DNA from 3 places in the Rhodopseudomonas palustris HaA2 genome. Region 3 is predicted to be linked to each of the others. Evidence: predicted binding sites of a transcription regulator. Region 3 holds the regulator's gene; each other region holds the start of a gene.

The links. Region 3 encodes HrcA, which represses chaperone genes, less so after heat shock. Its sites were predicted from a motif close to GTTAGCACTCNCNNNNNGNGAGTGCTAAC; they were not measured.
Positions count from the first base shown of each region.
Region 1: groES (co-chaperone GroES) is a predicted target of HrcA. The motif match lies at 3,079-3,107, and genes of this name have one in related genera.
Region 2: RPB_RS16295 (co-chaperone GroES) is a predicted target of HrcA. The motif match lies at 2,385-2,413, and genes of this name have one in related genera.

Region 1 covers NC_007778.1:2,101,238-2,108,252, forward strand. Annotated here, with positions in the region: gene RPB_RS09240 (hypothetical protein) at 1-852, opposite strand, end outside; gene groL (chaperonin GroEL) at 1,018-2,670, opposite strand; gene groES (co-chaperone GroES) at 2,703-2,999, opposite strand; gene RPB_RS09255 (hypothetical protein) at 3,299-3,808, shown strand; gene RPB_RS09260 (MFS transporter) at 3,847-5,055, shown strand; gene RPB_RS09265 (protein phosphatase CheZ) at 5,140-5,922, opposite strand; gene RPB_RS09270 (L,D-transpeptidase) at 6,216-7,007, shown strand.
Region 2 covers NC_007778.1:3,692,287-3,699,301, reverse strand. Annotated here, with positions in the region: gene groL (chaperonin GroEL) at 214-1,857, opposite strand; gene RPB_RS16295 (co-chaperone GroES) at 2,023-2,340, opposite strand; gene RPB_RS16290 (usg protein) at 2,786-3,070, shown strand; gene RPB_RS16285 (hypothetical protein) at 3,102-4,814, opposite strand; gene RPB_RS16280 (EAL domain-containing protein) at 5,363-7,015, shown strand, end outside.
Region 3 covers NC_007778.1:464,673-471,687, reverse strand. Annotated here, with positions in the region: gene RPB_RS02170 (hypothetical protein) at 1-933, shown strand, start outside; gene grpE (nucleotide exchange factor GrpE) at 934-1,554, opposite strand; gene hrcA (heat-inducible transcriptional repressor HrcA) at 1,742-2,830, opposite strand; gene rph (ribonuclease PH) at 2,991-3,704, shown strand; gene rdgB (RdgB/HAM1 family non-canonical purine NTP pyrophosphatase) at 3,756-4,388, shown strand; gene hemW (radical SAM family heme chaperone HemW) at 4,378-5,550, shown strand; gene RPB_RS02140 (penicillin-binding protein activator) at 5,615-6,814, opposite strand; gene rsmI (16S rRNA (cytidine(1402)-2'-O)-methyltransferase) at 6,998-7,015, shown strand, end outside.

The DNA of each region.
Region 1 (7,015 bases), 1.6 Mb from region 3:
CGCGCCGAGCGTCTGCGACAGCACGCCGGCGACGGTGGAGGCGAGCTTGTCGCGGTTCAGCCTGTCGCCGTCGCGCCAGCCGGCGGCGGGGAACAGGATGGTGCGGTCCATCTCGATGATGCCGTTGGTCCAGCCCGCTGCGAGCACGCCCGGAAACGTCTTCGCACGGGCGATCACCGCAGCGGCCCGCGCCGGGTCGGTGGTGAGGTTGATCAGCAGCGTGCCGGCGCGCAGCGCATCGCAGCCGACGCTCAGGCTCGACAGCGACACTTGCAGATTCTGCCCCTTCAACGTCTTCAGAAAGTCCGCCGCGGCTTCGAGATTGACCCGCACGCCGATCGCTTCGGGCGACACTTCGGTGAAATCCTTCGGCGCCGTCGCGATGCTGTCGTCGGCGCTCTGGTTCTCCAGATATTCCTTCTCGCTGAGGTCCGAATTGTCGCTCGAGGTGATCTCGTACATCGTGGTGCCGACGCTGATTTCGCCCTTGAAGTCGACGGTTTCGCCGTTCGGCTTGCGCGTCAGCTTCACCGTCACCGGCGCCTTGTCGCCGGTCGTCTGCGTGGTTCCGGTCAGATTCTGGCCGCTGACCTGCAGATTGGCGACGAACCGCTCCTTGTGGTCGGACCCCTTGGCCGGCGAGTAGCAGACGTCGAGCACGGCGCCGGTCACGGTCTTGCCCTGCCGGGTTTCCTTCAGGATGACGTCGGCACCGTCGAGGAAGCCGTCGACGGCGGTGAAGTAGCGCGTCTCGCTCGTCGGCGAGGCCGCCTTCGGCGCGAGCTTGCTCTGGGCCCATGCCGGTTCGATCGCGGGCAGCAGCATCAGCAGGCTGAACAGGAGCGGGCGCATCGGGGATTTCCTCGCAGGATTTGCAATTTTCGCAGCCTTGTCGATTCGAATTGAATCCGAACCAAGGCCTGACTAGCAAATCCGCCGGGCGGGCGCCAAAAAACAAGGCCGCCCGGAGGCGGCCTTGCGTGATCGATATCGGTGGGAGAGGCGAGGCGCGAGGGCTCAGAAGCCCATGCCGCCCATGCCCCCCATTCCGCCCATGCCGCCGCCACCCGGCATCGCCGGCGCGGCTTCCTTCGGCAGTTCGGCGACCATGGCTTCGGTGGTCACCAGCAGCGCCGCGACCGACGAGGCGTCCTGCAGCGCGGTGCGGACCACCTTGGCCGGATCGACGATGCCCTTGGCGAGCATGTCGACATAGTCCTCGGTCTGGGCGTCGAAGCCGAACGTCTCCGACTTGTTCTCGAGGATCTTGCCGACCACGATCGAGCCTTCGACGCCGGCGTTCTCGGCGATCTGGCGGATCGGAGCTTCCAGCGCCTTCAGCACGATGTTGATGCCGGCCTGGACGTCGGCATTGTCGTTGTGGATGCGGCCGACCGCCTTCTTGGCGCGCAGCAGCGCGACGCCGCCGCCCGGGACGATGCCTTCCTGCACCGCGGCGCGGGTCGCGTTCAGCGCGTCCTCGACACGGTCCTTCTTCTCCTTGACCTCGACCTCGGTGGCGCCGCCGACGCGGATCACCGCGACGCCGCCGGCGAGCTTGGCCAGACGCTCCTGCAGCTTCTCACGGTCGTAGTCCGAGGAGGTCTCCTCGATCTGCGCCTTGATCTGCTGGACGCGGGCCTCGATGTCCGGCTTCTTGCCGGCGCCGCCGACGATGGTGGTGTTCTCCTTGTCGATCACCACCTTCTTGGCGCGGCCGAGCATCTTCAGCGTGACGCTCTCGAGCTTGATGCCGATTTCTTCCGAGATCAGCTGACCGCCGGTCAGGATCGCGATGTCTTCCAGCATCGCCTTGCGGCGATCGCCGAAGCCCGGCGCCTTGACGGCCGAGACCTTGAGGCCGCCGCGCAGCCGGTTGACCACCAGCGTCGCCAGCGCTTCGCCTTCGACATCCTCGGCGATGATCAGCAGCGGCTTGCCAGACTGCACCACGGCTTCGAGCACCGGCAGCATCGACTGCAGGCCCGACACCTTCTTCTCGTGCAGCAGGATGTAGACGTCGTCGAGCTCGACGGTCATCTTCTCGGCGTTGGTGACGAAATAGGGCGACAGGTAGCCGCGATCGAACTTCATGCCCTCGACGATGTCGACTTCGGTCTCGAGCGACTTGTTCTCTTCGACGGTGATGACGCCCTCGTTGCCGACCTTCTGCATCGCCTGGGCGATCATCTTGCCGATCGGCGCGTCGCCATTGGCCGAGATGGTACCGACCTGGGCGATCTCGGCCGAGGAGGCGACCGGACGGGCGCGCTTCTGGATGTCCTTGACCACGGCCTGGACCGCGATCTCGATGCCGCGGCGCAGATCCATCGGGTTCATGCCGGCGGCCACCGACTTGGCGCCTTCGCGGACGATCGCCTGGGCCAGCACGGTCGCTGTGGTGGTGCCGTCACCGGCGAGGTCGTTGGTCTTGGAGGCGACTTCGCGCAGCATCTGCGCGCCCATGTTCTCGAACTTGTCGTCGAGCTCGATCTCCTTGGCGACGGTGACGCCGTCCTTGGTGATGCGGGGAGCGCCGAAGCTCTTCTCGATCAGCACGTTCCGGCCCTTCGGGCCGAGCGTGACCTTGACCGCATTGGCGAGGATGTCGACGCCGCGCAGCATCCGATCGCGCGCGTCTCCACCGAATTTGACGTCCTTGGCTGACATTCAATTTGCTCCTGATGTCTGTTGCGAGGTGATCAGCCGACCACGCCCATGATGTCCGACTCCTTCATGATCAGGAGCTCCTGGCCGTCGAGCTTGATCTCGGTGCCCGACCATTTGCCGAACAGCACGCGGTCGCCGGCCTTGACGTCGATCGGGATCAGCTTGCCGGCTTCGTCGCGGCCACCCGGACCGACGGCGACCACTTCGCCTTCCTGCGGCTTCTCCTTGGCGGAGTCCGGAATGATGATGCCGCCTTTGGTCTTGGTTTCCGCGTCGATGCGCTTCACCACGACCCGGTCATGGAGTGGACGAAAATTGAGCTTAGCCATGGCTGGTCCTGTGCTGTTGCTGGAGGAGATCGGCGTCGAATGCCGGGCGCTGTTCGCGGATGCGGTTGTCGCCCGCGCTGCTGGCAATCGCGCTGCGAGAGTGCTAATTGTTGGTTCCGGAATATGGCTTGACGCTGGTCCTGTCAAGTTGAGGGCTTAATAGCTTGGTGAAGCTGTTGTAGGATTCTCGGCAAACAGATCGGGGCACCGGCATCTTCGCCCGCTGCATTGCCTGCGGCGGCGTTTTGCGCTTGTGTGACCTCAAGGGGCGCATGGGGATGTTCTCTCGGGGAGACGTTATGATCAGTACAAGCAACGCACGCGCGCCGATGAACCTGGTGATGGCGTCCGTGATGGCGCTGGGCCTGGGTGCGTGCGGCAGCTTCGGTGGGTTCGGCGGCTCGCAGCCGGCCCAGGTCGCAGAGCCTGCGCCGCCGCCGGAAGTTCCGGCGACGATTCGCGCCGACGAGATCGTCGGCCGCTGGGGGCTGGCGTCGTTCCAGAATCCGGCGGACCGCGCCCGCACCGAAAAGGCGGCGTTGTCGCAGTGCAAGAATCCCTACGTGATCGGCGCCGGCGCGAGCGGCGGCGTCATCATGCATCTGGCCGATCAGGCCACGCCGCAGGAACTGCGGCTGAAGGGATCGCCGGGCGGCAAGAACTATATCGGCCCGGCCGGCCCGATCGGCGAGCAGGATCGCGAAATTCTGTCGTTCGACGGACGCACGCTGGTGACCCGGTTCCTCGACAAGGATGCCGCCAATCGGTATGGAAATATGGTCTATGTGCGCTGTTCCCCGCGCGCCTGACGTTTGAGACCATCGAGTCGAGCTGACGCCATGCCTTCATGACCGCGCTGCGTAATCTCGGGTTCGGCCCCGGACGCGCGGTCGTCGTTCTGGCGTTCACCCAGATCCTGTGCTGGGGAATCCTGATCTATCCCCCCGTGCTGACGATGCCGCATCTGACCGCGGATCGCGGCTGGTCGCTGACCTTCGGCATGGCGGGATTCTCGCTGGCGCTGGTGATCTCCGGGATCATGTCGCCGATCGTCGGCGGCCTGATCGACCGGCACGGCGGCAATGTGGTGATGGCGCCGGGCGCACTCGCCGGCGCGCTCGGGCTGGCGCTGCTCGCCACCACCGATGCGCGGCCGATGTACTTCGTCAGCTGGGCGCTGATCGGCCTATCGATGTCGTCGAGCCTGTACGATCCCGCCTTCGCGACGCTGGCCCGGCTGTTCGGCAGCTCGGCGCGGCGGCAGATCACCTTCGTCACCTTCGCCGGCGGCTTCGCCTCGACCGTGGGCTGGCCCGCGACTCATCTGTTGCTCGAGCATGTCGGCTGGCGCGGCACCTATCTGGTGTTCGCCGCCGTGATGGCGTTCGTCGTCGCGCCGCTGCACGGCTTCGCGTTGCCGAGGACGCCGTCGCCCTCTCACGGCGCGGTGGTGTCCGGACCGCATCCGGTGCCGGAGGAGCCGCTGCGGCCGGAAGGGCGGCCGTTCCTGTTGCTGGCGATGGCGTTCGCGCTGCATGCGCTGATCCTGTCGGGCGTCACCTCGAACCTGCTGTCGATGTTCGAGCGCGGCGGACTCAGCGCCGCCACGGTGGTGACGCTGGGCGCGCTGTTCGGCCCGGCTCAGGTGGCGGCACGGCTGATCGATTTTCTGCTGGCGGGCCGCACCCATCCCTTGTGGATCGCGCGCGGCGCGATTGCCCTGATGGCGCTGTCGTTCGCGGTGCTGGCCTTCGTCGGCGTGTCCGTCCCGGTGGCGGGGCTGTTCTGCATCGCTTTCGGCGCCGCCAACGGGGTGATGACGATCGCGCGAGGCAGCCTGCCGCTGCTGATGTTCGGGCACGCCGGCTATGGCCGGGTGATCGGGCGGATCGCGCGACCGGCGCTGTTCATCCAGGCGTCGGCGCCGTTCGTGGTCGCGGCCGCGGTGGAGCGGTTCTCAGACGCCGCGGTGATCGAGGTCGGGATGCTGGCGGCGCTGGCCGGGCTCGGCTGCTTCCTGCTGATCCGGCCGCCGCAGCCGGCGTCGCGGCGCTGAGGCTCACCGCGGCGGCCGAAACAAAACGCCCCGGTCCTGATCTGAACCGGGGCGCTTGAAAGCCGTGGCGAGCGAAGCGTGCGATCAGTTGAACATCGCGTCGATGTCGTCCTGCGAGGCGTGTCCCTCGTCGTCGAGCTTCGGCCCGTTGAGCAGCCGGTCGTCGCCTTCGCGGGTGTCGACGATCGGCGGCGCGTGCGCCTTGATCGCGTCGACGCCGCCCCAGATGTCCATCATCGTGATGATGTGATGTTCGATGAACTTCATCGTGGTCATCACCTTGCTGATGCGCTGGCCGGTGAGGTCCTGGAAGTTGCAAGCCTCGAAGATCGCGATGACGCGTTCCTGGATCTCTTCGCTCAGCGCCTTCTGCTGATCGACAGAGGTGACCTTGCCGAGCGCGGTGGCCGCCTGATCGATCGCTTCGGCGGCCTCGAGGATCTGCTGGGTGGCTTCCTCGGTGCCGCCGACGACGGCGCCGAGTTCGCCGTTGACCTTGGCCATCTCCTCGCCGTTGAAGCTCTTGGTGTGCAGCACCGCGATCTCGCGCTTGGTCTGGTCGATCGCGTTGTGGATCAGGTCGAGTTCGACCCTGAGCTTCTCGAACTGTTCGATCTGAGCGCGGTAGGTCGCGAGCAGTGCCTTGGCTTCCGCGGCCTCTGCGGCCGCGGCCGCGTTGATCTGCTGCGTGCCGCTGCCGGTGGCGACGGCTCCGCCTCCGCCGCCGACGATCTGCGAGCGGATCGCGCGCAGCTCCGCCATGATGTCGTGGTGAGTCGGCCCCGCTTCACAGTCGATCGGTGCGAGCGGGGGCGCGCTGCCGAGCGTGAGTTCTTCGATCCGGAAGCGCTTGCGTGGAAGTGACATCGGCTCATCCTGTTTACAGGCCATTGCGTCTTTGTAGTACCATCTGTTTAACGGTGCGTTGCCAGTGCGGAACCTGCAGACGATTAGTCTGCTCGGCGCGGATACTTCCGATTAACCATCGCGTCGCGGATTCATCCAAAATAAACGCTGTGCGCAAGAAGCGCCGCGATTGTCGACGTGGTGAATCCAAAACGCGTCGGCGTTTACCAAACCGATCCGGTTTTGGTTTCTGATCCGTTGCGTTCACCGGCGCCTTCGGGCGCGTCCCCGACGAAACAGTTCAGAGTACGTCGATGTTCAGGAAAACCACCCTCGCTTTGCTGACAAGTGTGTCCTGTGTTGCCGCCGGACTGCCGCAGGCGGCGGCCTACGAGACCCCGCCCGCCCCCGAGCCCGCGGTGATCTACGGAGCCCGCCAGGCGCCGCAGCCCGTGCCGGTCCGCACCGTTTCGGCCCAGCGCTCCAACATGGGCGGCGGCTTCATCGAGTTCCTGTTCAGCGACGGCGGCGAGCGGCCCAACTCGGGTTACTACGAGCAGCCGTCCGACGATCAGCAGCGGCGCTATCTGCCGCCGATGGATCCGCAGGCGCCGATGCAGATGCGCCAGCAGGAGGCGATCGATCCGGCGCGGCCGGCGTTCGATCCGCGTTACGAAAAGCAGATCGTCGATTACCAGGGCAACGAGAAGCCGGGTACCATCGTGGTCGATACGCCGAACAAGTTTCTCTATCTGGTGCAGGGCGACGGCCGCGCGCTGCGCTACGGCATCGGCGTCGGCCGGCCGGGCTTCACCTGGTCGGGCGTCAAGACCATCTCCGCCAAGCGCGAGTGGCCGTCCTGGACGCCGCCGAAGGAAATGCTGGCACGGCGCCCCGACCTGCCGCGCTTCATGGAGGGCGGCCCCGAGAATCCGCTCGGCGCCCGCGCGATGTATCTTGGCTCGTCGCTGTATCGCATCCACGGCTCCAACGAGCCGTGGACGATCGGCACCAACGTCTCGTCCGGCTGCATCCGGATGCGCAACGAGGACGTCATCGACCTCTACGGTCGCGTCAATGTCGGCGCGCGGGTGGTGGTGATCTGAGCCGCTGC
Region 2 (7,015 bases), 2.1 Mb from region 3:
GAGAATCAAGCAAGAGTAATGGCTTTGAAGCGTGGCTCAATCCGAGTCTCGATCGATTAACGGGAATATTCTCCGTTTCCGCTTATCATGGTGCCTCTGCTGCCGGATTCCGCTTCGCTTCATCCGGGCTACAGGCCAATTCCCCAAACAAAAACCCCGGCGTTTCCGCCGGGGTTCTGCATTGCGTAGTTCGCTTGCGCGAGAGTGGCTGGATCAGAAATCCATGCCGCCCATGCCGCCGCCCGGGGGCATGCCGCCGGCGCCGGCGCCGCCCTTCTTGGGCAGCTCCGCGATCATGGCTTCGGTGGTGATCAAGAGCGCCGCGACCGAGGCCGCGTTCTGGATCGCCGCACGCACGACCTTGGTCGGGTCGATGATGCCCTTCTTGACCATGTCGCCGTATTCGCCGGTCTGGCTGTCGAAGCCGTAGTTGTACTGATCCTTCTCCAGCACCTTGCCGACGATCACCGAACCGTCTTCGCCGGCGTTGATGGCGATCTGGCGGGCCGGGGCGGAGAGCGCCTTGCGCACGATCTCGACGCCGGTCTTCTGGTCGTCGTTCGCGGTCTTGATGCGCTTGAGCTGCTCGGAGGCGCGCAGCAGAGCGACGCCGCCGCCCGGGACGATGCCTTCCTCGACCGCAGCGCGGGTGGCGTGCATCGCGTCGTCAACGCGATCCTTGCGCTCCTTGACCTCGATCTCGGTGGCGCCGCCGACGCGGATCACCGCGACGCCGCCGGCGAGCTTGGCCAGGCGCTCCTGCAGCTTCTCGCGATCGTAGTCCGAGGTGGTCTCCTCGATCTGCGCCTTGATCTGGGCGACGCGGGCTTCGATGTCGACCTTCTTACCGGCGCCGTTGACGATCGTGGTGTTCTCCTTGTCGATCATCACCTTCTTGGCGCGACCGAGCATCTGGAGCGTGACGTTCTCCATCTTGATGCCGAGGTCTTCCGAGATCGCCTGGCCGCCGGTCAGGATCGCGATGTCCTGCAGCATCGCCTTGCGGCGATCGCCGAAGCCCGGCGCCTTGACGGCGGCGACCTTCAGGCCGCCACGCAGGCGGTTGACGACGAGGGTGGCGAGCGCTTCGCCTTCGACGTCCTCAGCGACGATCACCAGCGGCTTGCCGGTCTGCACCACGGCTTCGAGCAGCGGCAGCAGTTCGTTGAGGTTGGAGAGCTTCTTCTCGTTGATCAGGATGTAGGCGTCGTCGAATTCGACGCGCATCTTGTCGGCGTTGGTGACGAAGTAGGGCGAGATGTAGCCGCGGTCGAACTGCATGCCCTCGACGACGTCGAGTTCGGTCTCGAGCGACTTGGCTTCCTCGACGGTGATGACACCCTCGTTGCCGACCTTCTTCATCGCGTCGGCGAGGAACTTGCCGATTTCCGCGTCGCCATTGGCCGAGATGGTGCCGACCTGGGCGATCTCGTCGTTCGAGGTGACCTTCTTGGAGTTCTTGACGAGGTCGGCGACCACGGCTTCCACAGCCAGGTCGATGCCGCGCTTCAGATCCATCGGGTTCATGCCGGCGGCCACCGACTTGGCGCCTTCACGTACGATCGCCGCGGCCAGCACGGTCGCGGTAGTGGTGCCGTCGCCGGCGAGATCGGCGGACTTCGAGGCCACTTCGCGCACCATCTGGGCGCCCATGTTCTCGAACTTGTCCTCGAGCTCGATCTCCTTGGCGACGGTGACGCCGTCCTTGGTGATGCGGGGCGCGCCGAACGACTTGTCGAGCACGACGTTGCGGCCCTTCGGGCCGAGCGTGACCTTCACGGCATTGGCGAGAATGTCCACGCCGCGCAGCATGCGGTCGCGGGCGTCGACGCCGAATTTGACTTCTTTAGCGGACATATGAGGTTTCCTTGGTTGGTTGCGTCACCCTGAGGTGCGGGGCAACGAAGTTGCCGAGCCTCGAAGGGTGATGAGTTGGACGATCAGTGGTCGGTCGTCATCCGTCGAGACGCCCAGGCTTCGCTCTTCGAGCTACGCCGCGGCTCCTCAGGATGACGGCCGTGCTCAGGCCGCCTTCTTCTTGGCGGGCGCGACGTCGGTGATGACGCCCATGATGTCGCTTTCCTTCATGATCAGCAGCTCTTTGCCGTCGATCTTGACTTCGGTGCCCGACCACTTGCCGAACAGCACCCGGTCGCCGACCTTGAGGTCGATCGGGATCAGCTTGCCGGCTTCGTCGCGGCCACCCGGGCCGACGGCGACGATTTCGCCCTGCGAGGGCTTTTCCTTGGCCGAGTCAGGAATGATGATACCGCCAGCGGTCTTCTCTTCGGCGTCGATGCGCTTGACCACGACGCGGTCGTGAAGCGGACGGAAATTCATGCAAGTCCTCCTAAGTTTCTGAAGCGTTTTCAGAATTTCTGGAAATTAGCAGTCGTGCCCGGCGAGTGCCAGACCGACATTGAGGAGATAATCCAGCACCTTCGGGGAGACAAGGGTGGATAGCAGAAAAATTGGCACTCGGGGGGAACTTCTGCCAATTCCGCGCGCCAGGCTTAACGCCGGCGCCGCCAAGGCCGGCCGGCGGTTAACCCCCGGCCCGCTGCTAGCACTTCCCCTAAGTCGCTGCTAATGCTGACTTATTGCACACAACGTTAAACTTTTGGGCTTGAGATAGGTTACTTCGTTACGTCACAATTGAAGCAGCCCGGCCGGCGGAAGTGGACACCGGTCCCCGGCGGGCGGTCAGGACAGGCAGTAGGGCACATCGACGACGCGAGCCGGACACCACTTTTGCTGAATGCGCTCTACCCCCGAGGAGGTTGGCATGGACGGACAAGGTGCAGTCTCTGAAGACTTCAGGAAACAGGTGCTCGGCTATGGTTTGACGACGGCGGAAATTCTGTACCGCCGGCCGGATCGCAACTGGCTGCTGCAGAGCTACACCTGGCAGAACTACGACCTGTTTCCGCACTTCCCGGCACTGAAGGATTTCCTGTCGTTCTGGGAGAAGGAGCTCGAAGGGCCGCTGTTTTCCGTCACCGTCGCGCATTCGAAGCTGATCAAGCCCGCCGAACTGCGCGCCGTCGACGGCGTGTTCCGGCTGCATTGAACCGGCGACTTCGAGCGGCGGAGGCACTCGCTCAGTCGGCCCGCGGGGCGGCGTCCGCCGTGGGCCGCAACGCCGGCGGGGTCGGGTCGTAGGCCGACCAGACCTGCGTGTCGCGCTGATACTGGCAGATTCGCTGCGTCACGCCGGCCTGCTTGATCCAGCGCCGCAGCGCGTCGTCGTAGTCCATCTTGATGTCGTCGAGCCGCCAGCCCGGCGGCGACCAGCCGGAATTGCCGTTGATGGTCGGCAATCCGAGCCGCATCGAGATCCACATCGCGTCGACTTCCTTGAGCGAGATGTCGGACGGCGGTCCGGCATTCACCACGAACACTTCGCAGTCCGCCGGCGGCGCCGGCACCGCGTCGAGCCGCGCGAATTCATCGCGACGTGACAACTCGCCGGGCTGCAGATTGATCTGTTCGACCAGGCACACCGCCAGCAGCAGCCCCGCGATCGCCTGTCGCGCGCGCAGCCGGCCGAGCGGCGCGGTCGTGATCCAGTGTTGCAGCAGCACGGCCAGTCCGACGACCAACCACAGATGCACCAGCAACTGGATCCGTCCGGCGGCCCGGATCGCCACGGCGCCAGGCACGATCTTGTAGGGAATCCAGAACACGCTGACCGAGCCGATCCGCAAGGTTAGCAGCCAGGACAGCGCCCAGACCGCGATGCAGGCGATGCCGAGAACGAGTTGCCACGGAACGGCCTGGCCTGGCCGGCGCGCCTTGCGCACGACATAGGCAAGCCCCAGCACGAACGCCGTCAGCAGCGGCGTGACCGCGAGAACGCGCTCGTGGTCGACCTTGCCGAGCAGTCGCTCGACCAGCCAGCCCCAGACGAGGTTGGTGTGGCTGACGTTGATCAGGTCCTTGGGAAACGGCGCGAAGCTGAGATATTCGCGAAACGTTCGGCCCGACAATTCGTGCAGCGCGGGCAGGTAGATCATCAGCAGCGGGACGATGCCCACTGCGAATCCGATCGCCGCGGCTGCGAGCAGCGCGCTGCAGGGCCGGATGTTGGTCCAGACCATCGACACCATGGCGCGGCCGCGCATCACGGCGACGGCGGACAGGGCGAACAGCGCGGTGAACACGAACAGCCATGCGATGTAGAACAAGGTCGAGAACAACAGGCCGAACAGCAGCCCGGTCAGTCCGGCGCGGACCAGCGACCATTTCGTCGGCCGCGGGAAATCCTCGATCGCCCACAGCGCCAGCAGCACGATGCAGGGGACGTAGTACAGCGCGAAGAAATTCGGATGCGCTTCCGCGGTCTTGACCATCAGATTGTTGGGAAAGGTGATCAGCACCGCGGCGCAGATCGCGATCGCGGGCGACAATCCGAGATAGCGAACGAGGATCACCAGGCTGGCGACGAAGCAGACCAGCGACAGCGCGATCGCCAACACCTGCGAGGCGACGAAAGCATCCAGTTCCAGCGCGCGCAACGCCGAATAGGGCAGGATGTCGAGCAGGAACGCGTCGGTGTAACCGAGCACGTTCTTCTGCGGAAAATAGAACGGCGGTGAGAGGAATTCGGCGCGGCCGCGCAGCGCGTTGAACAGATGCTCGTGCAGATAGGCGATCAGCCGCCCGTCGCCGGGGCTGCCGAACACCAGATCGAACGACGACAAAAGGCTGGAACGGAAAGCGATCGCGGCGGCGGCGGCCCAAGCGACGAATCCGGCGAGGATGGTGCGCAGCCCGAGCGAGCGCGCCTGATCCCGCAACGATGCAACAGGCAATCCGATCTCCGTGTATCGCGTGACGGCTGATCGATTGCGCAGGGGAAGTCCACTTGGTCGCGACACTCAGCTCGTTGGCTGCACAGTGACGGTATCATTGAGGAGAAACGAAGGATTGCCCGAGGTCCGGCGAGTTTGCATTTTGGCTATATTCGACAAGTAGTTAGCGGCAACCGCGATGCAGGTCGCGGCGTCGCTCGACGGGCGCCTGTTTCGCCACATTGCTCTGAGGGCGCTTGCGGCAAACCTGCGGCAAACCGGGAGCAAACCTGCGGCGCCGTCACTGTCGTCACCTCGGGCCCGCGCGCGTCCGGATCGGGTGTCGATCGGTCGTCGCGCCGCGATCTTCGCTCACGCTTCGGTCGTGCGTGGGGCGGTCGCGCCGTTTCGTCGCCGCCGGCAACGGATTCGTAAGGATGAAACGTCCCGGGCGTGGAGCCGGCGATCGAACCAACTCAATACTCATTTTTCGAGATGATACGTAGTTCGATGACGCCTGAATCGCGTTCGGGTGACCAAGTAGATTCCACAGGTAGCAGGACTGAACGATGGAAGTCGGAGATAGTTTGTCGGCGGACGATCGCGACGTCCGGCTCGCCGCGCTCGAGCGCACGAGGGATGCCGTGGTGATCGTCGATCACGACGGTCACCTGCGCTATGTCAACGCGGCGGCGGAGTCGACGTTCGGGCTGGACCGGACCGGGCTGCTCGGCCGGGCTGTCGGCGCGCTCGGCCACGACGAGTTGGGCGCACGCATCGTGCAAGCGGCGTTCGCAGCGGTCGATCCCGATCGCCCGCTCGGCCAAGCCGGTTTCGAAATCACCATCGGTCGCCAGGACCGTCGTGCGGTTCGCGCCGCGGTGTCGGTCTCGCGGGCGCAGGTCGGGAGCGGCGATTACGCCATCGCGTTCGTCCGGGACATCACGCAGGAAGTCGAACAGCGCGAGGGGATTGCGGCGCTGATGACGGTCGCCGAACGCGCCAGCCGCGCCGTCCTCGTCACGGATCGCGACGATATCATCATCTATACCAACCCGAGCTTCACGCGTCTGTTCGGATACTCCGCCGAGGAGACGAAGGGCCGGCACGCCGGTGAATTGCTCGCGGGCCGCCATTCGAACCGCCGGACGATCGCGAGCCCGGCGCCCGACATCGACGACGAGGGCAGCGAGCAACAGATCCTGCTCTACGCCAAGGACGGCGGCGAGATCTGGGTCTCCGCCGAGGTCAAGGGACTGCGCGACGGGCGAGGGGTCGCGTTGCTGACCGACATCTCGGAATCCGTGCAGTTGCGGACGCTGCAGCAACTGACGCTGAGCGCACTGGCCGATGAAATCCCGATCACCGAGCTCGCGGACCGGATGTGCAGGTTCGTCGAGAAGATCGCGCCGGACGTGGTGTCCTCGCTGCAGCAGATCGAGTCCGGGTTGGTTCGCCCGCTCGGCGGCCCGGGCCTTCCCGACGAATACTCCCGCGCTCTGGACGGCGTCGCGATCGGTCCGGAGAAGGGGTCTTGCGGGACCGCAGCCTATTTCGGCAATCCGGTCTTGGCGATCGACATCGACACGGATCCGCGCTGGCAGCCGTTCAAGGCGCTGCCGCTCGCCGCCGGTCTGCGCGCCTGCTGGTCGTCGCCGATCAAGGCCAAGGACGGCCGCGTGATCGGCACCTTCGCGTTCTATTTCAGGGAATGCCGCGCGCCCAGCCGCTGGCACGAGCGGATCGTCGACGCTTGCGTGCATCTCGGCGCGCTTGCGATCGAGCGCAAGGAAGCGCGCGCCCAGATCGCGCGGCTCGCTTATTACGACATGCTGACGGGCCTGCCGAACCGCGCGCGCCTGCGCGATCTGATCGCCCAGGCGACCGGGACCTGTCCGCCGGGACAGCACGTCGCGCTGGCGTTCCTCGACGTCGACAATTTCAAGGACGTCAACGACACGCTCGGCCATGCCGCCGGCGACGATTTCCTGGTGGCGTTCGCACAGCGTCTGCGCGAGCAGATTCGGCCGTGCGACATGCTGGCGAGGCTCGGCGGCGACGAGTTCGTGATCGTGATGCCGGGACGCAACGCATCGGAAGCCGGGCTCGTCGCGTCGCGAATTGCCGAGGCCCTGGCGTTGCCGCTCGGGATCGGAACCTGGCAGGTGCCGATGTCCGCCAGCATCGGCATCAGCCTGTATCCGGACAACGCCACCGACATC
Region 3 (7,015 bases):
CAGATAGCGCGCCTTCTTGCGATTGCCCTGGTGCTTGCCGCAACGCCTGCGGCGGCCGACACCGTCTATCCGCGCGGCATTCGCGTCGGTGTCACGCCGATGCCGGGGATGACCGAGTCGAAATCCTTTCTCGGATTCGAGACGGCTGACAACGGCGTCAAGGTGTTGCTCGCCGAATTGCCGGGTCCGGCGTTCGGCGAGGTCGAGGCGGCCTTCAAGGCGGTGCCCGAAGGCGCGATGGGGAAGGTGAAACCCGAGAGCCTGGAGACCACCGCCGGCACCGCCTACTACACCGCCGAGGAAGGCGTCGTCGGCGCCGACAAGGTCCGTCGCTACTCGCTGATCGTGTCGGGCAGCAAGGCGTTCTCCGGCTATGTGGCGGTGCAGGTCGCCGACAGCGCGGCCAAGACCTACTCGGACGAGGCAGTGAAGAAGATGCTGAGCTCCGTCTCGGTGCGACAGCAGGTGCCGGTCGAGGAGCAGGTCGCGCAGATGCCCTTCGACATCCGCGAGCTGGGCGACTTCAAGACCGTGCGCACGCTGGCGCCGGGCGCCGCGCTGCTGCTCGCGGACGGCAACGAGGACACCGGCATCGAAGGCGCGCCGTTCATGGTGCTCGGCCTGATCGGCTCGGTGCCGGAGCAGACCGATGATCGTGCGCGCTTCGCCCAGCAGGCCGCCGCCACTATCCCGGGTCTGCGCGACGCCAGGATCACAACCTCCGAACCGATGCGGATCGACGGCTTGCCCGGCTTCGAGACCCGGATCGAAGCCGTCAGCGGCAAGGACAACACCCCCGTCACGGTCGTGCAGTGGCTGCGGTTCGGCAATGCCAGCGTGGCGATGCGGGTGATCGGCAGCTCGCCGCGCGACCTCTGGTCCGACGCGTTTCCGCGTTTCCGAAAGGTGCGCGACGGGCTGAAGGCGCGCTGATCAGGCGGTGGTATCGGTGCCGTTGGTCGCCGCGGGCGCGGGCTTCGCGCCGCCCTTCGCAACGCCGACAAGCGCCGGGCGCAACACGCGTTCGCCGATCATGAAGCCGGCCTGCACCACCTGCACGACTGTGCCGGCGGGCACCGACGGATCCGGAACTTCGTACATCGCCTGCTGGAAATTGGGGTCGAACTTCTCTCCCGACGGATCGAATTTCCGGACGCCGTTCTTTTCCAGCGCGTTGATCAGTGAACGCTCGGTGAGTTCGACGCCCTCGATCAGCCCCTTGAGACCGGCATCGGCATTGGCGCGGGCTTCGGCCGGCACGGCGTCGAGCGCGCGCTGCAGATTGTCGGCGATCTCGAGCACGTCGCGGGCGAACGCGCTGACCCCATAGGTCCGTGCATCAGCGACCTCTTTCTGGGTCCGCCGGCGCAAATTCTCCATTTCCGCCAGCGTGCGCAGCATCTTGTCGCGCGCTTCGGCGGCTTCCTTGATGAGCGCCTCGTTGGCGCCGTCTTCCGGGTCGTCCGGCATGATGTACGGCTTGGAAACCACCGGATCGGCGGCTGCCTGCGCCTGGTCCTGGTTGTTGTCCTTCGGTCCGTTGGAATCGGTCATCACGCTACCTTCTGAGAGAAAAGTCTGGATCGGTCGGGAATGGGTTGGCCGGGATATCGTGTTTGCGCCGTGAAAATCAAGCTTGGCGGCCGCCGCATGATCCCGAACGCGGCTCCGCGAGTCGGGGAAAGTCATGCCGGATCAGAAAGCTACGGCCCGAGCGCAAGCGTGCCGCCGCAGCATCGCATCAGCCGCCCAGCATCTGGCTGACGATGCGCGCCGTATAGTCGACCATCGGGATCACCCGCGCGTAGTTCAGCCGGGTCGGACCGATCACGCCGAGCACGCCGACGATGTGGCCGGCGCCGTCGCTGTAGGGCGCGATGATGGTCGACGACCCGGACAGCGAGAACAGCTTGTTCTCCGAGCCGATGAAGATCCGAACGCCTTCGGCGCTCTCGGCGCGACCGAGCAAATCGACCACGCCACGCTTGGTTTCGAGATCGTCGAACAGCCGCCGGACCCGCTCGAGGTCCTCCATCGCATGCAGGTCTTCGAGCAGATTAGCGTGGCCGCGCACGATCAGCTGGCGGTCTTCGCCGTCGCCACCGGACCAGCTGGCGATCCCGGCCGAGATCACCTTCTGGGTGAGCTGATCGAGCTCGGTGCGATCCTGCGACAGCATGGTTTCGAGTTCGAGCCGCGCTTCGGCCAGCGTCCGGCCGCGGATCCGGGCGTTGAGGAAGTTCGAGGCCTCGGTCAGCGCCGATGAGGGAACCCCCGGCGGCAGCGCCAGCACGCGATTCTCGACCTGGCCGTCTTCGGCGACCAGGATCACCAGCGCCCGCTCCGGCTCCAGCCGGACGAACTCGAGATGCTTGAGCCGGACGTTGGATTTGGCGGTCAGCACCACCGCGGCGGCCCGGGTCAGGCCGGACAGCCGGGTCAGCGCCTCGCCGAGCGCCGCCTCGACGGTCTGTGCCCGGCCGACCGACGACAGCTGCGCCTGGATCGATTGCCGCTCCGGTTCGGTCAGATCCCCGACCTGCATCAGTGCATCGACGAAAAAGCGAAGGCCGAGTTCGGTCGGCAAGCGGCCAGCGGAGGTATGCGGGGCGTAGATCAGCCCGAGCTGCTCCAGATCGGCCATGACATTGCGCACCGAGGCCGGGGACAGCGGCATCGAAATCAGACGCGAAATATTGCGCGAGCCGACCGGCTCCCCGGTCGCCAGGTAGCTTTCGACGATCTGGCGAAAGATATCCCGCGAGCGCTCGTTGAGCTGCGCCAGTCCGGTATTGGGCGCGATCAGGCCGATCGGTTCATGATGAGCCAATTTGTCCTCCGTTCCCCTCTAATCTGTCGTCGCCGGCGTCCGGTTACAAGTCGGCAGGTGGCGCAAGGACGGCTGTTCTGCCAGCGCCCTTGCCGCTGCGCCGCTCCGCCCCTAAAAGGCAGCCAGATCGCCATTTCCCGAAATTGACGGAGGATTTCCCATGCGGCCAAGCCGCCGTGCGCCCGACGAACTGCGCGCCGTCTCGCTGGAGCGGGGCGTCGTGAAATACGCCGAGGGCTCCTGCCTGGTTAAATTCGGCGACACCCATGTGCTGGTGACGGCGACCCTGGAGGAGCGGCTGCCGCCGTGGCTGAAGGGCCAGGGCCGTGGCTGGGTGACGGCCGAATACGGCATGCTGCCCCGCGCCACGCTGGAACGCACCCGGCGCGAGGCCGCAGCCGGCAAGCAGAATGGCCGCACCGTCGAGATCCAGCGCCTGATCGGCCGCTCGCTGCGCACCATCGTCGACCTGCAGGCGCTCGGCGAGCGCCAGATCACGGTCGATTGCGACGTGCTGCAGGCCGATGGCGGCACCCGGACTGCCTCGATCACCGGCGCCTGGGTGGCGCTGGCCGACTGTCTCGCCTGGATGAAGACCCGCAACATGCTCAAAGGCCAGGTGATGCGCGACAACGTCGCAGCGATCTCCTGCGGAATCTACAACGGCACCCCGGTGCTCGACCTCGACTACGCCGAGGACTCCGAAGCCGAAACCGACGCCAATTTCGTCATGACCGGCGACGGCCGGATCGTCGAGGTGCAGGGCACTGCCGAGAAGACGCCGTTCTCGCAGGACGAGTTCCTGGCGCTGATGGCGCTGGCGCAGAAGGGCGTGGCGCGGCTGGTCGATCTGCAGAAAATGGCGGTGGCGTGAGTCATTCTTGCCACCCATTCGCGGCCGCTCCTGAGCTACGCTAGCGCCGCCATGCATCGACGAATCAGCGGCCAGCTCGTGATCGCGACCCACAATCCCGGCAAGCTCGCCGAGATGCGGGAACTGCTGGCCCCCTACGGGATCGCCGCGGTGTCGGCCGGCGAACTGGGGCTCGGCGAACCGGACGAAACCGGCGACAGTTTTCGCGCCAACGCCCGCATCAAGGCCGAGGCCGCCGCGCAGGCCGCGCAACTCCCTGCCTTTGCAGACGATTCGGGACTTGCCGTCGATGCGCTCGACGGCGCCCCTGGGATCTTGTCGGCGCGCTGGGCCGGCGAGGGCAAGGATTTCAACGCCGCGATGGCCCGCATCGAACGGCTGCTGCAGGAGCGCGGTGCCACGACGCCGGATCGGCGCGGCGCGCATTTCGTCTCGGCGCTGTGCGTCGCCTGGCCGGACGGCCATGTCGAGGAGGTCGAGGCGCGGGCGGACGGCACGCTGGTCTGGCCGCCGCGCGGTAGTGCCGGCTTCGGCTACGACCCGATCTTTCTGCCGGAGGGCCATGACCGCACCTTCGGCGAAATGACCAGCCTCGAGAAGCACGGCCTGCCGCCGCTCGGGCTCGGCCTGTCGCATCGCGCCCGCGCCTTCGTCGAACTGGCGGAGATCTGCCTTGGGCGCTGAATCCGATCGCGCCTTCGGCGTCCAAGCCTTTGGTGTCTACGTGCACTGGCCCTTCTGCCTGTCGAAGTGCCCGTATTGCGACTTCAACAGCCATGTCCGGCACGCCGCGATCGACGAGGACCGCTTCGCTCGCGCCTTCGCCCGCGAGATCGAAGCCACCGCGCAGCGGATCGGTCCGCGGGACGTCACGTCGATCTTTCTCGGCGGCGGCACGCCGTCGCTGATGCAGCCGCAGACCGTCGGCGCCATCCTCGACGCCATCGGCAAATACTGGCGCGTCGCGCCCGATGTCGAAGTGAGCCTCGAAGCCAATCCGACCAGCGTCGAGGCGACGCGGTTTCGCGGCTATCGCGCGGCCGGCGTCAACCGCGTCTCGCTCGGCGTGCAGGCGCTCGACGACGCCTCGCTGAAGACGCTCGGCCGCCTGCACACGGCACAGGAAGCAATGGAAGCCGTGGCGATCGCGCGCGCGGCGTTCGATCGCTATTCGTTCGACCTGATCTACGCGCGCCCGGGGCAAACTCCCGCGATGTGGGAGGCCGAACTGCGCCGCGCCATCGGCGAGGCGGCCGAACATCTGTCGCTGTATCAGCTCACGATCGAGGCCGAGACGCCGTTCTTTGCGCTGCATCGCGCCGGCAAGCTGCAGACGCCGGACGAGTCCGCGTCGCGCGCACTCTACGATGTCACACAATCGGTCTGCGCCGAGCTCGGACTCCCCGCTTACGAGATTTCCAATCACGCCCGCCCGGGTGCCGAGTGCAAACACAATCTCGTCTACTGGCGCGGTCAGGAATATGCCGGGATCGGCCCCGGCGCGCATGGCCGGCTCGACATCGGCGGCACGCGCTACGCGATCGCCACCGAAAAGCGGCCGGAGAGCTGGCTGATGCGGGTCGAAGCGAGCGGCACCGGCGTGGTGACCGATGACCGTCTCAACAGCGAAGAGCGCGCCGACGAATTCCTGCTGATGGGGCTGCGGCTCGCCGAAGGCATCGACCCGCGGCGCTATCAGGCGCTGGCCGGCCGTTCGCTCGATCCATCGCGGATCGCGATCCTGCGCGAGGAAGGCGCCATCGCGGTCGACGCCGACGGAAGGCTGCGCGTGACGCAAGCCGGCTTTCCGGTGCTGGATGCCGTCGTGGCGGATCTGGCGGCGTAGTCATCACGCCAGAATTCCGGCTTCGCCGCTGTGCGGCGCCCCGGATCGACTATGACGGCAGGGACTACGCCCCGAAGCTCTTCGGCGATCCAGCCACCGCCTGGGCGCCGCCGGTCGCAACGCGCATCACCGCGAGGCCCCGCTCGTTGCTGCCGTCGGCGCGGAAGCGAAACAGGCCGTCGATGCCGGCGAAGCCCGACGGATTGGTCAACACCTCGGCCGAGAACCGCTTGGCACCCTGCGTCTTCGACAAGGCCGCCACCAGCGCCACTGCATCGTAAGCGAGCGTCGCGGTGCGGACGGGTTCCTGGCCGAATTTGGCGCGGTAGCGGCCAGAGAAACTGCGAAAGCCGGACGGATCGGGCGCGGCGTAGAGTCCACCCTGCAACGCCGGCGTTGCGAACACGCGCGGATTGTCCCACAGCCCGGTGCCGAGCAACTGCACGCGGCGCAGATCGGCGCCCGCCGCGGTCAGCGCCTCGCTGACGCTTGCCAGCGCATCACCGTCATCGGCGAGCAGCAGCGAATCGGCGCCGGACAGCGCCTGCGCGATGGTCCGCGCCGGGCCGGCTCGGTCGGCGCCGTATTTCTCGAACGCGGCGATGCGGCCGCCCTTGGTCCCGACCACCTGCTTGAAGGCGGCCTCGACGACGCCGCCATAGGCGTTGTCCGGCAGCAGTGCCGCATAGGAACGTTTGCCGACGCTCGACGCGTAGCCGATGATCCGGTTGACGTCGGACTCCGGCAGGAAGCTCAACAGATAGACGCCGCGGCCGGCGACGCTCGAATCCGTCGAGAACGCGATCATCGAGATGCCGCGGGCGCGCGTCAGCTGGGCGGCAGCCGGCACCGATTGCGCGAACAGCGGACCGAGCATGATCTCGGCGCCTTCGTCGAGCGCCTGCTGGGTCGCGGCCTGCGCGCCCTGCGGATTGCCGGCATCGTCTTTCACCAGCAACTGGATGTCGGGATTGTTGAACTCGGCGAGCGCCATCTCGGCGGCATTCTTCATCGACTGCGCGGCGACGCCGGCATTTCCGGCCGCAGACAGCGGCAGCACGAGACCGACCTTGACCCGACCGTTGCCGACGGATTGCGATTGCTGCGCGGCCTCCGGCGCGGTCGGCTGCTGGCCGAACTGACTGGAGAGCGTCTGCTGCATCCCCGAGCAGGCGCCGAGCAACGGCGCGCCGAGGATCAATCCGACCGCCGTGCGGCGGCTGGTTCGCAGAGACGTGGTATTTCGATCGCGCAGTTCCGCCATGATCTCTCTTGCAGGGACCGGCAACGCCAGTCCGATTTCCGGTCGTTCAGGTCTGATCCACCATCGCCGGACATCCCATCATAATGTCGACGAATGATTAACCAAAACAAAAGCTTTATGCTGGCCATCGGCGCCGCGAGAATGTGCTGTCCGGTACTCCGCCTTTTCTCCTAGATTGTGGCCATGCGCGCAAAAACCGTC